3 regions of the Blautia sp. AF19-1 genome follow, and region 2 is predicted to be linked to each of the others. Evidence: predicted binding sites of a transcription regulator. Region 2 holds the regulator's gene; each other region holds the start of a gene.

Region 1 (6,082 bases), on a different contig from region 2:
GAAAATCGCATCCTCCACGGCGACATCGCCGCCGCCGATAACGGCAACGGTTTTGTCTTTGAAAAATGCGCCGTCACACGTTGCACAGTAAGAGACGCCCATGCCGGAGAGTTCCTTTTCACCAGGTACATTTAACGCGCGGTGCTCCGCACCGGTTGCAAGAATGACCGTTCTGGCATGATACTCATTTTTTCTCGTGCGGACAATCTTGATCTCTTCGTCAAGAACAAGCTCCTTCACACGCTCGCGGGAAAATTCCGCGCCCATTTTTTCAGCGTGTGCGCGCAGCGTGCTTCCGAGATCCATGCCGCTGATGCCCGGAAGGCCGGGATAGTTGTCTACTTCATAGGTATTCAGCACCTGGCCGCCGCTTGCAAAGTTTGCCTCAATCGTAAGAGAGGAGAGCTTTGCGCGTTTCGCATAAATCGCGGCAGAAAGACCCGCCGGGCCGGAGCCGATGATGATAACGTCGTATAAGTTTTCCATAAAAATCCTCGTTTTCGTCTGTAGTAAGCTGCCATGCAGCCATTTTTCTGAAAGTATCGTTACGGAGCCGGTGTTTCGGACGGTTCCTGACTGTCGGAAACGGAAGATGAATCTTCCGCGGAAGTTTTTTTGGCTTCTTCTTCCGGCGCTTCCGGCTGGTTGTGAACCACCTTGATGCTGCGTACCAGCTTCAGATCGTTGTCGATGCCGATTTCAGTGTAGTCCAGCTTTTCGTCATCACTATAGAATGTGTAGAGTGTCAGGTTACTATCCTCTTTTTCCGTTTTTTCTGATTTGGCATCCCCTGCCTTCGCCAGAAAATCGCTCTCGGAAGTGCCGAGCGTGATGCCGTTTGTGATTGAAATCGGAATCTTTGTCGTATCGAGATCGCCGTACAGCGAAGTAACAAAACAGTTGCGCACTGTCGTCGCCTCCGCGCCGTAATTATGTACGGTGCAGTAAAGCTTCTGACCGCCCTTTTCCAGCGTGACGTAGCCGTATTTTCCGTTTAAAACGGCCGTATCGGACTCTTTCATATTGACGGTCCAGTCGTGGTCCAGAAGTTCACTGACCGGAACGGGAAGATGATAGAGTACATCGTCAAAGCGGACGGTCCAGTCGTTGATTTCACTGCTGTCGGCTTCCGGTGCCTGGTAGGCCTCCACTTCCGGTGTTGTGGCATCGCTGACACCATCGAGCGCTTCTGCATCAGCCGTGGTCGTAAAGTTCTGCATATCGAGGGAATACAGAATTCCCGTTTTGTTATCGAAGCCGAGCGTGATCGTCTGGTACAGCCCGTACTCATACGTGAACTGCACAGAGGTATCGGTCTCATAACGGTCCTTTGGCGCACCGTAGATGCTTTCCGCATCCTCCATCAGCGACTGCTGCAGAGTGACGCCGTTCGGCAGGCCGACATAGATATTCTGGCCCTCAGCGGTCGAGGTGTCGATGTGAATGCCTCCGATCAGGCATTCCGCCACTGGCTTTGCCGTGGTATCCGGATTGGCAATATCGACGGTAATCTGGTTTCCGTCCTTTTCAAAACTTTCGCCCTCTGAGAAGGATTCCGGCTGAATTTCCTTCGTGTCGTCGCCGCTGTAGACCCAGCCAAGCGCTGTAAAATCCGCGTAGGATTCCGGAATTTCGTATGTATCGCCCCAGATGGCAAGCTGAAAACTGTTCAGGTTCTTCGAGAGATCCACATCGTATTCCGGAATCTCATCGGAATCGCCGGAGGCCGCCAGATTGTCTTCGGGGTCGTCATCGTCGGTACTCTGACTGATGGTTGTGATCGGAATCGTTTCTGTTTTCTTTCCGCAGCCGCTCGTTCCCACGAGGAAAGCGGCAAATACTGCTGTTAAAACCCAACGGTATTTTTTCATCAAAACCTCCTCATAATAAATGGTTAAAAATATTTGAAAGTTACTTCATGTAAGTAACGATATCAGTTCCCCCTATTCTATCACATTCCGCTTCGTTTTCCAATGTCTGAAGCGGATTTGAGAAAAATGGTTTTTCAAAAGCGCGGTACGGAATACATATTTAGTAAGGAACTGGAAAGGGCAGAAGTCTGGGAGGAGGCTGTGTATGCGTTTTACAAAAATGCAGGGCTGCGGAAATGATTATATCTATGTAAATGCCATGGAGGAGCGGGTGGAGAGTCCGGGGCGGCTGGCAAAAGCGGTAAGTGACCGCCATTTCGGCATCGGCGCGGACGGGCTGATTCTGATCGGGGCATCCAAAACAGCAGATTTTTCGATGGAAATGTACAACGCCGACGGCTCGAAGGGCGCGATGTGCGGCAACGGCATCCGCTGTGTGGGAAAATACGTGTACGAGCATGGGCTGACGAGAAAAACGACGCTGACTATCGAAACCGGCAGCGGAAACCGTGTGATTCATCTGCAGACGGGGGAGAATCTGAATGAGATCTGTCAGGTGACAGTGGAGATGGGAACGCCGGAATTCCGCGCCGCACAGATCCCCGTTGTTTCTCTGGGGGAATATGTGCTGGAGCATAAAATTACCGTGTGCGGGGAAAATTATACGATGACCTGCCTTTCGATGGGAAATCCGCATGCGGTGATTCCGGTGGAAGATGTGGAAAAAATATCCATTGCAAAGACCGGTTCCGCTTTTGAACACCTTTCCTGCTTCCCGGACCGTATCAATACAGAGTTTATCCAGACTTTAGATCAACACACAATAAAAATGAGAGTCTGGGAACGTGGGAGCGGTGAAACGCTGTCCTGCGGAACGGGAGCGTGTGCGGCAGCCGTCGCGGCGATGCTTTCCGGCTGTGTTTCGGAGGGAGAAACTGCCGTAGAACTGCGCGGCGGCAGGCTTTTCGTTACATGGGACCGGACGAAAAATAAGGTCCTTCTGACCGGCCCGGCCGAGACCGTTTTTGAAGGAACGCTTGCAGAACGAATTTGAAAAATGCAGATTTCTGTCTGCACGAAAGAGCAGTATGCAATATTCTGAAAATAAAAACTTACAGGAAATGCCTTTTCTTTTCAAAAGAAACATGCTACAATATGTGGTACCCGCTACAAGAAAAGGGTGGGGGACACACAAGATATAGTGTTTGATTTGGAGGACACCACAATGGTTTATATTATCAAAAAGGACGGCACCAAAGAAGAATTCGACGCGCAGAAGATCGTCCGTGCCGTAAATAAATCCGCACAGAGAATCCTGTATACCTTCTCACAGCAGGAGATTGACTTTATCTGTAAGTTCGCAACCGAGCACGTATATTCCCTTGGAAAGACCGAAATTCCGATCAGCGATATGCACAATATCGTGGAGGGAGCACTCGAAAAAGTAAACCCGGCTGTGGCAAAAAGCTACCGCGATTACCGCAATTACAAAACTGATTTTATCCATATGATGGACGAGGTCTACACGAAGAGCCAGTCCATCCGCTACATCGGCGACAAGAGCAATGCCAACACCGACAGCGCCCTCGTTGCAACGAAGCGAAGCCTGATTTTCAACGAGCTGAACAAAGAGCTGTACCGCAAGTTCTTCATGAACCGCAACGAGCTGCAGGCCTGTAAGGACGGTTACATCTACATCCACGACCAGTCCGCACGTCTCGATACCATGAACTGCTGTCTGTTCGATGTCGGAAACGTTTTAAAAGGCGGTTTCGAGATGGGAAATGTCTGGTACAACGAGCCGAAGACACTCGACACCGCATTTGATGTCATGGGCGATATCGTCCTCAGCACCGCTGCACAGCAGTACGGCGGCTTTACCGTGCCGGAGGTGGACAAGATCCTTGCTCCGTACGCACAGAAGAGCTACGATTACTACGTAAAAGAGTTCCTGAAATATACCGACGCATCCTGGGAGGGTGCACAGGAGAAAGCCATCGAGTATGCGATCGACAAAGTAAGAAGAGAGTGCGATCAGGGATGGCAGGGAATTGAGTATAAGCTGAACACTGTTGGATCTTCCCGCGGTGATTATCCGTTCGTTACCGTGACCCTCGGCCTTGGAACGAGCATGTTCGAGAAGATGATTTCCATCTCCCTTCTCGAGGTCCACAAAAACGGACAGGGCAAGAAGGGCCACAAAAAGCCGGTGCTCTTCCCGAAAATTGTCTTCTTATATGACAAGGCAATTCACGGAGAGGGCGGCATCGCAGAAGATGTCTTCGAGGCAGGACTTGACTGTTCTTCCAAGACGATGTATCCGGACTGGCTGTCGATGAGCGGCGAGGGCTACATCGCCGAGATGTACAAGAAATACAAGAGAGTCATCAGCCCGATGGGATGCCGTGCTTTCCTTAGCCCGTGGTACGAGCGCGGAGGCATGGAGCCGGCAGATGAGAACGACAAACCGGTCTTTGTCGGACGTTTCAACATCGGAGCCGTTTCCCTTCATCTTCCGATGATCCTGGCAAAATCCCGTTCCGAGAACCGCGATTTCCATGAAGTGCTCGACTTCTACCTCGAGATGATCCGCGATCTGCACAAACGGACCTACGATTACCTCGGCGAGATGCGTGCATCCACGAACCCGCTGGCTTACTGCGAGGGAGGTTTCTACGGCGGCCACTTAAAACCGTCCGACAAGATCCGCCCGCTGTTAAAGCCGATGACCGCATCGTTCGGTATCACGGCGCTGAACGAGCTGCAGGAGCTGTACAACGGAAAATCTCTTGTTGAGGACGGACAGTTCGCACTCGACACGCTGAAATATATCAACGACAAGGTTGCCGAGTTTAAGAAAGAGGACGGCATCCTCTATGCGATCTACGGCACACCGGCAGAATCCCTGTGCGGCCTGCAGATAGAGCAGTTCCGCAAACAGTACGGCATCGTCCGCAACGTTTCGGACCGCCCGTATGTGAGCAACAGTTTCCACTGCCACGTAACCGAGGACATCACCCCGATCCAGAAACAGGATCTCGAGGGACGTTTCTGGGAGCTCTGCAACGGCGGAAAAATCCAGTACGTGCGCTATCCGGTCGGCTACAACAAAGGCGCGATCAAGACCCTGATCGAGCGTGCGATGGAGCTTGGCTACTACGAGGGCGTCAACCTGTCCCTGGCTTACTGCGATGACTGCGGCCACCAGGAACTTGACATGGATGTCTGCCCGGTCTGCGGTTCCAAGAACCTGACAAAGATCGACCGTATGAACGGCTATCTTTCCTACAGCCGTGTCCATGGCGACACACGTCTGAATGAAGCAAAGATGGCGGAAATTGCGGAAAGAAAATCCATGTAATCGTCCATGAAATAGTCAATGGAACAATCAATGGAATAATCAAAAGCCTCTGAGAAAAGTCCGGTGTGAATGTGACTTTCCTCAGAGGCTTTTTGGGTATTGCATCCGGTGGAAGCTGCCGGCGGCAGGGACTGCAGATGATGTGAGAACTAATCTTCGACATCGCGGGTAATATTGCGAACCCAGATGTACTTTTTATAATGATGATAAACGGCAGGAAGCTTTACAATTTCATCGAGATTTACAATGCAGTAAACCACCATAACCGGAAGCTTCAGCCAGAATGCGGCAAGAAAGCCAAGCGGTACAGAAAAGCACCACATAGCGCCGATGTTTCCCTGCATATCAAATTTCGCATCGCCTCCGGCACAAAAGATACCGTCGAGAACGGTGGTGTTGACCGATTGTGCCATCAGGTTCAGACCGCAGAAGAGAAGCATGTACTGCAGGTACTCGGCTGCGATATCGGAAAGTGGGGCAAAATGAACGATGGCTGGGGAAATGAGCATCAGCAGGCCGCCGGTCACAATGCCGATGGCAATGGAGAGATGGCTTAAACGTCCTCCATACTCGCGGGCTTTTTCCAGCTCGTTCGCGCCGAGCAGATTTCCGATCAGAACACCGGCACCGCCGCTCACACCGCGGATCAGGCAGGAGAGGAGGCTCTTTGCAATCGAGGTAATCGAGTTTGCTGCAACAGCATCGCTTCCCATGTGGCCCATGATAACGGAGTACAGAACGTAGGCAATTCCCCAGACGAGGGAGGCCGCAAGCACGGGAAGCGTGTAGCGCCAGAAGTCTTCTGAAAGTATTTTCCCTGCGGAAGAGAAGAGGCGGTTCCAGAGAATCC
Region 2 (6,082 bases):
AGTCCAGCGCATTGCAGGCTCCGGCGGAAACGCCAATCACATGAGGGATATAATACTCCTGCTCCATCAGAAAGTCCAGCGCTCCTGCTGTAAAGACGCCGCGATTGGCCCCTCCTTCCAGTATGACTGCTCCGGATTTTGTTATGCTGTAATTTTTTGTCTCATTCATTCTCCTGCACTCTCCTATTTTTCACAATGACACATTACTTCCTGCACAGAGCAATGCCGGAGCAGATCGGAAAATCCCGACACGCTCCGGCCCTTCTGCCTGTTTTATCTGTTTTCCAGCGGAACATAGTCCACTTCATCTTTGACACTCTTGTACGCCGGGCGGATGATCTTGTCGGTGTTGATCAGTTCCTCCATCCGGTGTGCACTCCAGCCGACGATACGCGCGCAGGCGAACATCGGGGTGTAGAGCTCCAGCGGAAGATCCAGCATGCTGTAAACGAAGCCGCTGTAGAAGTCGACGTTTGCGGATACACCTTTGTAAATATGGCGCTCCTCGCCGATGATCTTCGGAGCCAGTTCCTCGACCATAGCGTACAGCCGGTAATCTTTCTCTCTGTGTTTTTCTTTTGCCAGCTGCTCAACGAAGCTCTTAAAGATGCGCGCACGCGGGTCGGAAATGGAGTAAACCGCATGGCCCATACCGTAAATCAGACCTTTCTGGTCGAACGCCTCTTTGTGCAGCAGCTTTCTTAAGTAATTCGATACTTCTTCCTCATCCGTCCAGTCTTTGACGTGTGACTTCATATCGTCGAACATCCGCACAACCTTGATGTTTGCACCGCCGTGCTTCGGTCCCTTTAAGGAGCCGAGCGCCGCTGCAATTGCGGAGTACGTATCGGTTCCGGAAGAAGAAACAACATGTGTTGTAAAGGTCGAGTTGTTACCGCCGCCGTGCTCCATGTGGAGAACGAGGGCAAGATCGAGGATCTTCGCCTCCAGCGGAGTGTACTTCTGATCCGGTCGGAGCATCAGAAGAATATTTTCTGCAGTCGAAAGCTTCTTCGACGGGTTGTGGATATATAAACTTTTTCCCTTGATATAATGGTTGTACGCCTGATAGCCATAGACGGACAGCATCGGGAAAACAGAAATCAGGTTAATGCACTGGCGAAGCACATTCGGAAGGGAGGTATCATCTGCGTGGTTGTCGTACGCGTACAGGGTCAGAACGCTTCGGGACAGAGTGTTCATCATGTCCTTGGTCGGCGCTTTCATAACAACGTCACGCACAAAGTTCTTCGGCAGGGACTGCTGCTGTTTTAAGATTGTCTTAAAATGATTGAGCTGCTCTTCATTCGGCAGATTTCCAAATAAGAGCAGATACGCAACTTCTTCGAATCCCATACGGTTTTCACTTAAAAAGCCCTGGGTCAGTTTTTCCACGTTGATGCCGCGGTAGTACAGACGTCCGTCACACGGCGTTTTGACGCCGTCAATGATATCCGAAGACACAACGTTTGAAATCTGTGTCAGTCCCGCAAGGACGCCAACGCCGTTGATATCGCGCAGTCCGCGTTTTACATCGTATTGCCCATACAGCGAAACATCCATTTTGGAGTTATCCAGACAGATGTTTGTCAGTTCCTCTATTTCCGGTGTTACTTTCATGCTAAAAGCCATATGCATTCCCCTTTCTCTTCTCTCTTTTTACTTACTTTCACTCATTATAGCATTAAACCAGGGGATTCGTATACTGAAATTTTTATAAACATTCGGAAAATTTTCGTAAGATTTTGTCTCACAAAAGGTATCAGGCTTCTGTTTTACATGCATCGAAGGCTTGATCCAGTGCGTCCAGGAAGTCTCCCATCACGTAATACAGCGTCTCAAACCGCAGATAATCGAGGACGTTTTCATCCCACATAAACTTCAGCACCGGCGGGAATTCCTCATCGGACTCCCAGAACTGGAAGACGAGCGGCAGAAACGGAAAGACATGAAAAACAAAAGCAGCGTCTCCCGGGGAATATGGTTTTCCGCTAAGGGAAACGCATGCTTTTTTCAGCTGTTCCACATGCCCGTCATACCGTGCGGCGCGGCTGTCGTGAACGCCGGACGCAATCGTGCGGCCTTTGATCGTTCCCTTTAAGGAATTGGTACGCGCATACGTGCCGGCGAGCACAATCTCCTTCTTTCCGCAGCAGAGCAGGTCGAAAATCGTCAGTGTCTCATTGAAACTGCCCTGGTGCACATGAAGAAAATGGTCTTTTGAGCCCTCCACAACGCCGGTATGGCGGTTCACTCTCCACTCCTCAAAAAGGTACGGCACATAGAAATAATCGTCATCAAAGGCAAAGCCATACTTCCCTTCGATCTCCTTCTGATCGTACGTCAGAAAGCGCTCCTGCATCTGATCGCGCATTTTAATATAGTTCGACACTTCCATTTTTTTGCCTCCCGCTATTTGTCGAGCATCTTTTTCAGCTCGTCCATGAACGTGTTGACATCCTTGAACTCGCGGTAAATCGACGCAAAACGGACGTACGCTACCTGATCCAGGTCTTTTAAGTAATGCATGACCTTCTCTCCGATCACAGAGCTTGGAATCTCGCGTTCCTCGCCGTTGAAAAGCTCCGTCTCCACCTTGTTGACCATCTCGTTGATCTTCTCGGCGGACACCGGCCGTTTGTGGCAGGCGCGCAGGATGCCGGTCTCGATTTTCGAGCGGTCATACTGCTCGCGGTTCATATCTTTTTTGATGACGATCAAAGGGATCGTCTCCACTTTTTCGTATGTCGTAAAGCGTCTGCCGCAGACATCGCACATCCGGCGGCGGCGGATCGCATTGCTGTCTTCAATCGGGCGTGAATCCACAACCCGGGTATTATCCTGATTACAAAATGGACATCTCATATCTTTCGTCCTCGTTTCTAAATAAGTATTTCGGAAAGTTTTCTACTTTTACAGTATACGCATTTTTCCGTGAAATTCAAGTCAACTGCAGCAACATTTTCGCATATGTTTTTCCATAGGAATCTGTAAAAAGGAGCACCGCATGCGCGTTGTAGATCTCCGCCAGAAAGAAGTTATCAATATCTGTACCTGCAAAACGCTCGGCTGTCCGATTGATGTGGAATTCAATCCAAAAACGGGACATCTTACCGGACTCGTTCTTCCGGGTCCTGTGAAATTCTGCGGCTTTTTCTGCCACGGCGAGGATTTTGTGATCCCATGGGACCGCATCTGCCAGATCGGCAACGATATCATTCTCGTCGAAATTCCGGAAAAAGAGAAAAAACAGCCCTGATCAACGGATATAAAAACCGAATTCCGATTCCAGCGGAATCTTCGTCCATTTTGCATCCGTGATTTCGATGTAGCTGGAGGTGCGGATCCTTTTGATCATCTCCGTGATCGTCTCCTCATCACCCTGCACCTCCATCTCCACCGTCTCATCCCAGCAGTTTCTCACCCAGCCGGTCAGTCCGAGCTGGTAGGCAGCATAATACGCCCGGTAACGGAACCCCACGCCCTGCACCTGGCCGTAGAAAATCACATGGTACCGGATTTCTTCTTTTTCGTCCCTTCTGTCTCGTTTCGCTGTCTCGTTCATATTTCTCTGCCTCCCAACAGTCATTGCCTAAAATTCGTCTGCCGTCGCACAGTACAGCGGAAGCGGGAACCAGTCGGATGGAATGTTCTTCCAGATTTCAGATGGAACCTTGCTTCCCTTACTTGCCAGCGGTGAAAGAAGCAGTTCCTGCGCCTGCTCCCGGTTGAGTACATCTGCCCCCGGATGGGCTTCCCGTGTCACGGTCACAGTTCCATCTTTTACCGTCACGGTCAGCGGCTGTCCCTCCAGTACGGCGAACCACGTTCCATCGCTGATGCCCATCGTCTCTGCTTTCATGGTCAGCATTGCCTCGATGACGTCTGCAAATCGGAAAATACGGTACATCGCGGAACCGCAGCGCTCTTTTGTGAAGCTTTCGCAGACTTCCGATAACGCTGCTGCTTTTCCGGTCTCATACACCGGAATGGAAATGAAAAGAGAGTCAAGCGCATTTTCTTTTAAATAAGCGGCAAGTGCAGGAACGAAATCCTGTTCCTCCAACACTTCTGCTTCCACAACCTGGTTTCCGCCGCAAAGTGCCAGATATCCGATCCGCTCACCGTTTTTCCAGATTGCAATTGCCTGCTCGCCGAACGTTTTCAGGCAGGCTTTCACATCCTCTCTTACCACGTAAAGCGGTTTTTCCTCATTCAGCTTCTTTGCAAAGGCTGCCGCCTCTTCGTCCGCTTCGCCGTTTTCCGGAAACAGCGGCGCAAAGGTGTAAGCGGAGAGTTCCCCGTTTTTCCAGGTATGGCGCACATTTGCCACATCCAGGTAAAACGTGTATTTTTCACTTCCCGGCGTAAAGCCAAAGTAGGCATACCGCTGTCTCTGGCCGTCCAGTGCCAGAAGATCACACGTTCCTTCCAGATCCGTAATCCAGTCGCCAAGAAGACGCTTCATGTGGCCTTCGCCCCTTGCCTTTGGATGCACGGAAACGCTTCCCACATATCCTGCGCGGAGCAGCTTACCCCCTGCCGCCATTTGCTGCGGAAGCACCGCAATCTCGGCCCGGAGTCTGCCGTTTTCCGCAACAGCGACGCGGTGGATCCGTGCCATTTCCGGTCCTGCCTGATAAACCCTTGGAATTAACTGCTCAAAGTCGTGCGGACGGTGTGCCGTGCTGAACACGTAGTTTGCAAGTTCAATGCAGTCCTCCCACTCTTCCGGCTTTGCAAGTCTGTACTCTGTCATAATGTAAAAACCTCCTGATCCTAAAACCCTTTTGTTTTTGCTCTTCTTTTTCTCTATCCTAACGGATTTTTGTCCTTTTGTCACGAAAATTCCGAACAAATTGCAATATTTTTGCTATATCTGGTAAAAAAAGGAAACGCGCCCGGAAATTTTCATTCCAGGCGCGTTTCCCTTTTCTCTATGTTTCCTGTTTTACTGGATTCCTTTTACGGTGTAATCCTGTGCCTCTACGGCTGTTTTCAGCACATCGTCTGATACCGGGGCTGTCAGTGTTACAACGGCTGTTCCTTTTTCATGGCTTACTTCTGCGGATGCAACACCCTCAATTGCCTCAAGTGTTTTCTTCACTCTTGCCTCGCAGTGGCCGCACATCATGCCCTCGATTGTCATGGTTTTTACCATTCCCTGTTCTGTTGTCATGTTCAGATCCTCCTTTGGAATTTCGTTTTTGATTCTTTTATCTTTTGACGCGTCGTGCATCCGAAACAGATTCAGACGCAGGGCGTTTGTCACAACGCAGAAGCTCGAAAGGCTCATCGCCGCCGCACCGAACATCGGGTTCAGCTTCCAGCCGAACAGCGGGATCCATACGCCCGCAGCCAGCGGAATACCGATGATATTGTAAATGAAGGCCCAGAACAAATTCTCGTGAATGTTCCTGAGGGTCGCACGGCTTAAGCGGATCGCTGCCGGTACATCGGAGAGGCGGCTCTTCATCAGGACAACGTCTGCCGCATCGATCGCGATATCGGTTCCTGCTCCGATGGCAATACCGATATCCGCACTGGTCAGAGCCGGTGCATCGTTGATGCCGTCTCCTACCATCGCTACTTTTCCTTTTTCTTTCAGGCGGCTGATGACCGCTTCTTTTCCATCCGGCAGAACGCCTGCGATGACTTCGTCCACACCCGCCTCAGCGCCGATGGCACGCGCGGTGCGCTCATTGTCTCCGGTCAGCATCACGACACGGATTCCCATATTCTGCAGCTCTTTCACCGCACGCGGGCTGTCCTCTTTGATGACATCCGCAACCGCGATCATACCGAGCATCTTTCCATCTTCACTGAAGAACAGCGGTGTCTTTCCTTCTTCGGAAAGTTTTGCTGCCTGCTCTTCCATCTGTTTCGCGAGAACCGCTTTTTTCGTAATCAGTGCGCGGTTGCCTCCGCAGAGCTCTTTTCCGTTCCGTTTTGCCACAAGACCGTTTCCAGGAAGCGCAGAGAAATCACTGACTTCTTCGCGGGCCAGGCCTTTTTCCTCTGCAAGTGCAAGAATCGCACGGGCCAGCGGATGCTCACTTTTCTGCTCCAGTGCAAAGGCACC
Region 3 (6,082 bases), on a different contig from region 2:
CTCCTCTGCCGGCGCATCCTGGTCCACGAGGGTAGTCTCGATGCCGAATCGTTTTAAGGTAACGGCGAGCAGGTTGGAGGTTCCTCCGTAAACCTTTGCCGCGCAGACAACGTGGTCGCCTGCCTCACAGATGTTGGTAACAGCAAGCATCGTTGCCGCCTGGCCGGAAGATGTGAGCATGGCTGCCACGCCGCCCTCCAGATCGCAGATTTTCTGTGCTACGACGTCGTTCGTCGGGTTCTGCAGACGGGAATAGAAATATCCCTCCTCCTCCAGATCGAACAGTTTTCCCATTTCCTCGCTGGTTGCATATTTGAATGTTGTGCTCTGGTAAATCGGAAGTACACGCGGCTCACCGTTTTTCGGCTGCCATCCTCCCTGTACACAGATTGTGTCCTGGCTGTATCCCATAATTTTTCTCCCTTCTGTAAGTGAAACCGGTCCACCGGGCCGATTTCTGCTGTGCTCAGCGCCATAATAATACCCCCACCCGGGATGCCCGGGCGAGGGTATCACTTTTTCCTATTATAACTCTGTTTGTTCTTTCCTGCAACTATATGCGCACAGATTTAGGAGAGATATTCATCCACATATTTCTGGATATTGGAAGCATTCACAATCTTCTGTGCCTGGCCGTCCTCCACAACGAGAAGAGTCGGTGCCTGCATGATGCCGTACTGTGCAGCAAGATCCGGGTGACGCTCTGCGTCGATCACCTCATACTGCTCCTCGGCGAGCATTTCTTTTGCCATTTTGCAGTTCGGGCAGGTGCTTGTCGTGAACAGGTACATACCGTCTTCCTCGATTTTATCTGCTGCTGCAGCGGCTTTCGGCTCTTCTTTTCCAGCGGCCTGCTCTGCCAGTTTCTCTGCTGCGCCGTACGATTTCATTTTCTGCTCCGGCGATTTGGAGTGGATGATATCATATACAGTTCTGTTCTTGTACTCCTGGCGTTTTCCGTCGTTCCAGTTCTTGACCGGACGGTAATATCCCGTGATACGGCTGTAAACCTCTGCCTCTTTTCCGCAGATCGGACATGTAAAGTGCTCGCCGGCGAGATAGCCGTCGTTCGCACAGACAGAATACGTCGGGGACAGCGTGTAGTACGGCAGTTTGTAGTTCTCTGCAATCTTCCGCACAAGGGAAGCTGCTGCTTTCCAGTCCGGCAGTTTTTCGCCAAGGAACGCATGGAAGACAGTTCCCGAGGTGTACAACGTCTGCAGATCATCCTGAATATCAAGCGCAGAGAAAATATCCTCGGTATAGTCCACCGGCAGATGGGAGCTGTTGGTGTAGTACGGGGTATCTCCCTCATGGCCTGCGGTCTTGATATCCGGCCATTTTGCACGGTCGTGTTTTGCCAGACGGTATGCGGTCGACTCCGCCGGAGTTGCCTCAAGGTTGTACAGATCGCCGTACTCCTCCTGGTAATCAGAAAGACGCTCTCTCATATGGTTCAGAACTTCTTTCGTAAACTGCTGTGTCTTCGGATCCTCCAGACCCCTTCCGAGCCATGCGGCATTTAAGCCGGCCTCGTTCATACCGATCAGACCGATGGTTGAGAAGTGGTTCTCAAACGTTCCAAGGTACCGTTTCGTATATGGATACAGTCCCTCGTCCAGGAGGCGGGTAATGACCTCACGTTTCGTCTTTAACGAACGTGCGGCAATATCCATCATATGATCGAGACGGCGGTAGAATTCTTTCTCATCTTTGGACTGATATGCGATACGCGGCATATTGATGGTGACAACGCCGACCGATCCGGTGCTCTCGCCGGAACCAAAGAATCCGCCGGTTTTCTTTCGAAGCTCACGCAGATCCAGGCGGAGACGGCAGCACATGGAGCGCACGTCGCTTGGTTTCATATCGCTGTTGATGTAGTTGGAGAAGTACGGGGTACCGTATTTTGCAGTCATTTCGAACAGCAGACGGTTATTCTCCGTATCGGACCAGTCAAAATCGGATGTGATGGAGTAGGTCGGGATCGGGTACTGGAAGCCTCTTCCGTTGGCATCTCCCTCGATCATCGTCTCGATGAACGCTTTGTTGACCATATCCATCTCTTTTTTACAGTCTTTGTACTTGAAGTCCATCTCCTTGCCGCCGACGATCGCCGGAAGCTCTGCGAGGTCATCCGGTACGGTCCAGTCGAGTGTAATGTTGGAGAACGGTGCCTGGCTTCCCCAGCGGCTCGGTGTGTTGACGCCGTAGATAAACGCCTCGATGCACTTCTTCACTTCGCCGTAGCTTAAGTTGTCCACTTTGACGAACGGCGCCAGATACGTATCAAACGAAGAAAATGCCTGCGCACCTGCCCACTCGTTCTGCATAATGCCAAGGAAGTTGACCATCTGGTTGCACAGAACCGAAAGATGTCTTGCCGGAGAAGAAGTAATCTTTCCGTTGATGCCGCCAAGTCCTTCTTTGATGAGCTGTTTTAACGACCATCCTGCACAGTAGCCGGTCAGCATCGACAGGTCGTGGATGTGAATATCCGCGTTGCGGTGTGCCTCGGCGATCTCGTCATCATAAATCTCTGATAACCAGTAGTTGGCTGTAATCGCGCCGGAATTGCTTAAGATCAGACCGCCGACAGAATACGTTACGGTCGAATTCTCTTTGACACGCCAGTCCTCTACTTTTACGTAGCTGTCCACGATCTCTTTGTAGTCTACGATCGTCGATTTCATGTTGCGGATTTTTTCCCTCTGCTTGCGGTACAGAATGTAAGCTTTTGCCACTTCTGCGTAGCCGCACTGGATCAGCACGTTCTCCACGCTGTCCTGAATTGCCTCCACTGAAATTTTTCCGTCTTTGATCTTGGACTGAAAGTCCGCTGTTACGCGCAGTGCCAGCATCTGAAGCATGTCATCGCTGAACTGCATATCTTTTGCGCCGAATGCTTTTCCAATCGCATCGGTAATCTTTTTCATCTGGAACTCTGCAATCGTTCCGTCTCTCTTTTCTACCTGAAACATGGAATCCCTCCTGTTAATTCAACCGTTTCTGCAAGGCCTTTTTAAGGTTCCACTCTTTGCAGTGTCTGAACCATATGATAGCAGAGCATGTTTCTCCCGTCAATAGTAAAAAGTACCATATCTAGTGTGAAATTTTCTAACATCACTAGATATGGTACTTTTACTTGTGTTCTGTCCCTTCCATTTTTCGGCGCTGTACGGCGCTTAAAGGGATGTACTGCCGTTTTTAAGCCTGCTTGCCATACCTCTATACCCTCGGATAGATATCCTTCGGTACATAGGCTTTTACGCGGATGCCTTCCGGCAGATATTCTTCTTCGAGCAGAATTCCGTATCCGCGGATCAGTGAAATCGTTCCCGCCTTATCGTACGGATAGAGGCGCTCGATATAGATTTTTCCCTCCATCATCCACGAGGAGAGTAAATTTTTGAGGTCTTCGAGTCCCTGTCCTGTTTTGGCAGAGACCGCAAGGCTCGCGTCTGCCCGGAAATCTTTTACAACCATCGGGGCGAGAAGCTTATCCTGCTTGTTCAGCAGGGTGACGATCTTTTTGTCCTCAACTTTCAGTTCCCGCAGTGTGTCATATACCACCTGCATCTGCAGTTCCATCTGTGGATTCGACGTATCCACAACGTGGAGAATATAGTCGGCATACCGTGCTTCCTCCAGCGTACTGCGGAATGCATCGATCAGATGATGTGGCAGCTTATTGATAAATCCAACCGTATCGGTCAGCAGAATTTCCTGTCCATCCGGAAGGGTCAGTGACCGCGTCGTCGTATCCAGCGTGGAAAACAGCATTGCATCTGCCAGAATTTCCGATCCTGTCAGTGCATTTAAAAGACTGCTCTTTCCCGCTGACGTATAGCCTACGAGCGCCGCTACCGGGATTTTGGAACGTTTTCTGCCTTCACGAAGGAGCTCTCTGTGCTGGCGTACTTCCTCAAGCTCACGTTTTAACTGCGTAATACGCGTGCGGATCAGGCGCCGGTCGGTTTCCAGCTTTTTCTCTCCCGGTCCTCTCGTACCGATTCCGCCGCCGAGACGGGAAAGCGACGTGCCAAGGCCGGAAAGTCGGGACGCACGGTACTTTAACTGGGCCAGCTCAACCTGGATTTTACCCTCGCTGCTCACGGCGCGCGCCGCAAAGATATCCAGGATCAAAAGCGTACGGTCCATGATCTTGCATTCCAGTGCTTCCTCCAGCCCTTTTAACTGGATCGAGGAGAGCTCATCGTCGCAGATGATGCCCGTCGCATCGCAGGCGCGCACCAGAATTTTCAATTCCTCTAATTTTCCTTTTCCGATGTACGTTCCCGGATGAATGGCCTCCCGCACCTGCACCAGGCGGCCCTCCACCTTCGCACCGGCGGTGCTGGCCAGTTCCGCCAGCTCGTCGAGCGATTCTTCTGCGTTTGCGCCGCCGTTTTCCTGTACGCCGACCAGAATCACGCGCTCCTGTTCTTCTCTTAAATCAAACAATCCAACTTCCTCCGTCTGTTATCGGTTCTGGAGAAACGTATTTTCCCGCTGCGCCGCGGTGTTTTCCGGGTATGCTGCCAGAAAATCCGCCATCAGCGACTTCGCGGTATCAAAATCCGCCCATTTTTCATAGGATACAATCTGGTTGAACAGCAGATTTTCCCGGTCGGAATCCTCTGCCGTTTTGAGTCCTTCCTCGATATACGAGAGTGCACTGTCCGTGTCGTTTTCCGCAAGTGCGCAGAGCGCCAGCCCGTTGTTGGCTGCCGCCGCAAAGCCATCTGTCGAAAGATACGAAGAAAACAGTGCTTTCGCCTCGTCGTTCTGACCATTGGAAAGGTAAACCTCGCCGAGCATTTCCATCGCCGCGCTGCTGCCGTCCTTCATTGCCTTCGAGAACGCTTTGACCGCCTCGTCCTGCTCCTCCAGATAGTAGTATGCACAGCCGATGTTATAATAATCCTCGGTCGTTTTCGGCTCAATCTTCACTGCTGCTTCGAGGTAACGGTCTCCGTCCGCTTTCATGCTGCTCTCCTGATACAGCTCGTAAATGTCAAGGCAGAGCTGATAGCTCTCCTTCGTCTCCACTGCCGCATCAAAATCCACCTTCGCCTGCTCGTAATTCTTCTGCAGGAAGTACGCGCGGCCCCTAAGGAACAGCGCATCGGCATCGACCTTTTCTTCCTGAATATTGGTGCAGATCTCAATGGCTCCGTCCAGATCTCCGGCCTGTACGCAGGTTTCCGCCTCGTAATACATGACATCGCGCGAAAACTCCGCGTCTTTGTGCTTCATGCTCGAAAGACTGCTCTTGAAAGCCTCTTTTGCCTTGTCATACTCCTGGCTTTTCAGATAAGCGATGCCGAGCGACCGGTAGCTCTCCGCCAGTCGGTCGCCTGCCTTTACGGCTCCCTCCAGCATCGCAATCGACGTTACGTAGTCCTTCTGTTCGAGCGCCTCGATGCCCTTTTTATAAAGCTTTGAATTTTTATTTTCACAGCCGCCAAGCACCATTGCCGCCGCCAGAAAAAAGATTACCAGTCTTTTTTTCATTCTGTCACAAGTCCTTCTTTATGCATCACAGAAACAACCTGGTCTACGTATTTTGCACACGTTGCGTCGTCCGGTGCTTCCACCATGACACGGATCACCGGCTCGGTGCCGCTCTCTCTTACGAGGATGCGTCCGTCATCGCCCAGGGCCTCTGCTACGTCTTCTACTGCTTTCTGTACTGCCGGGTTGGCCTTTGCAGCTGCTTTGTTTGCCACGCGGACATTCTTTAAGAGCTGCGGGTAAATCACTACCTCGGCTGTCAGGGTGCTGAGCGGGATTTTCTTATCTATCAGCACTTCCATCACCATCAGGGAGGTCAGGATTCCGTCACCGGTCGTCGCGTGCTTGCTGAAAATGATGTGGCCGGACTGCTCTCCGCCGAGAGAATAGCCGTTTGCCATCATGTTCTCGCACACGTATTTGTCGCCGACTGCCGTCTTCTCATACCGGATACCGGCGCGGTCACACGCTTTGTAAAGACCGAGGTTTGACATGATCGTGGTCACAATCGTATCTCCGTTTAACTGGCCTTTTTCTTTTAAGTATTTACCGCAGACATACATGA

Evidence for each region. The regulator NrdR, encoded in region 2, represses ribonucleotide reductase genes. The targets are predictions, from matches to a motif close to CACAANATNTTGTG.
Region 1: a site for NrdR is predicted at 3,062-3,075, ahead of nrdD (anaerobic ribonucleoside-triphosphate reductase). Genes of this name have one in related genera too.
Region 3: a site for NrdR is predicted at 3,095-3,108, ahead of DWX26_RS08630 (ribonucleoside triphosphate reductase). Genes of this name have one in related genera too.

The regions. Positions count from the first base shown of each region.
Region 1 is NZ_QUGQ01000008.1:34,380-40,461, reverse strand. Features, by position in the region: gene trxB (thioredoxin-disulfide reductase) at 1-486, opposite strand, end outside; gene DWX26_RS06950 (hypothetical protein) at 546-1,871, opposite strand; gene dapF (diaminopimelate epimerase) at 2,077-2,925, shown strand; gene nrdD (anaerobic ribonucleoside-triphosphate reductase) at 3,097-5,232, shown strand; gene DWX26_RS06935 (MATE family efflux transporter) at 5,382-6,082, opposite strand, start outside.
Region 2 is NZ_QUGQ01000009.1:52,414-58,495, reverse strand. Features, by position in the region: gene DWX26_RS07865 (patatin-like phospholipase family protein) at 1-169, opposite strand, end outside; gene DWX26_RS07860 (citrate/2-methylcitrate synthase) at 274-1,632, opposite strand; gene DWX26_RS07855 (DUF3786 domain-containing protein) at 1,763-2,398, opposite strand; gene nrdR (transcriptional regulator NrdR) at 2,413-2,865, opposite strand; gene DWX26_RS07845 (YlmC/YmxH family sporulation protein) at 3,008-3,259, shown strand; gene DWX26_RS07840 (acylphosphatase) at 3,260-3,565, opposite strand; gene DWX26_RS07835 (GNAT family N-acetyltransferase) at 3,593-4,759, opposite strand; gene DWX26_RS07830 (heavy metal translocating P-type ATPase) at 4,952-6,082, opposite strand, start outside.
Region 3 is NZ_QUGQ01000010.1:92,315-98,396, forward strand. Features, by position in the region: gene DWX26_RS08625 (O-acetylhomoserine aminocarboxypropyltransferase/cysteine synthase family protein) at 1-411, opposite strand, end outside; gene DWX26_RS08630 (ribonucleoside triphosphate reductase) at 570-2,981, opposite strand; gene hflX (GTPase HflX) at 3,229-4,464, opposite strand; gene DWX26_RS08640 (tetratricopeptide repeat protein) at 4,483-5,517, opposite strand; gene glmM (phosphoglucosamine mutase) at 5,514-6,082, opposite strand, start outside.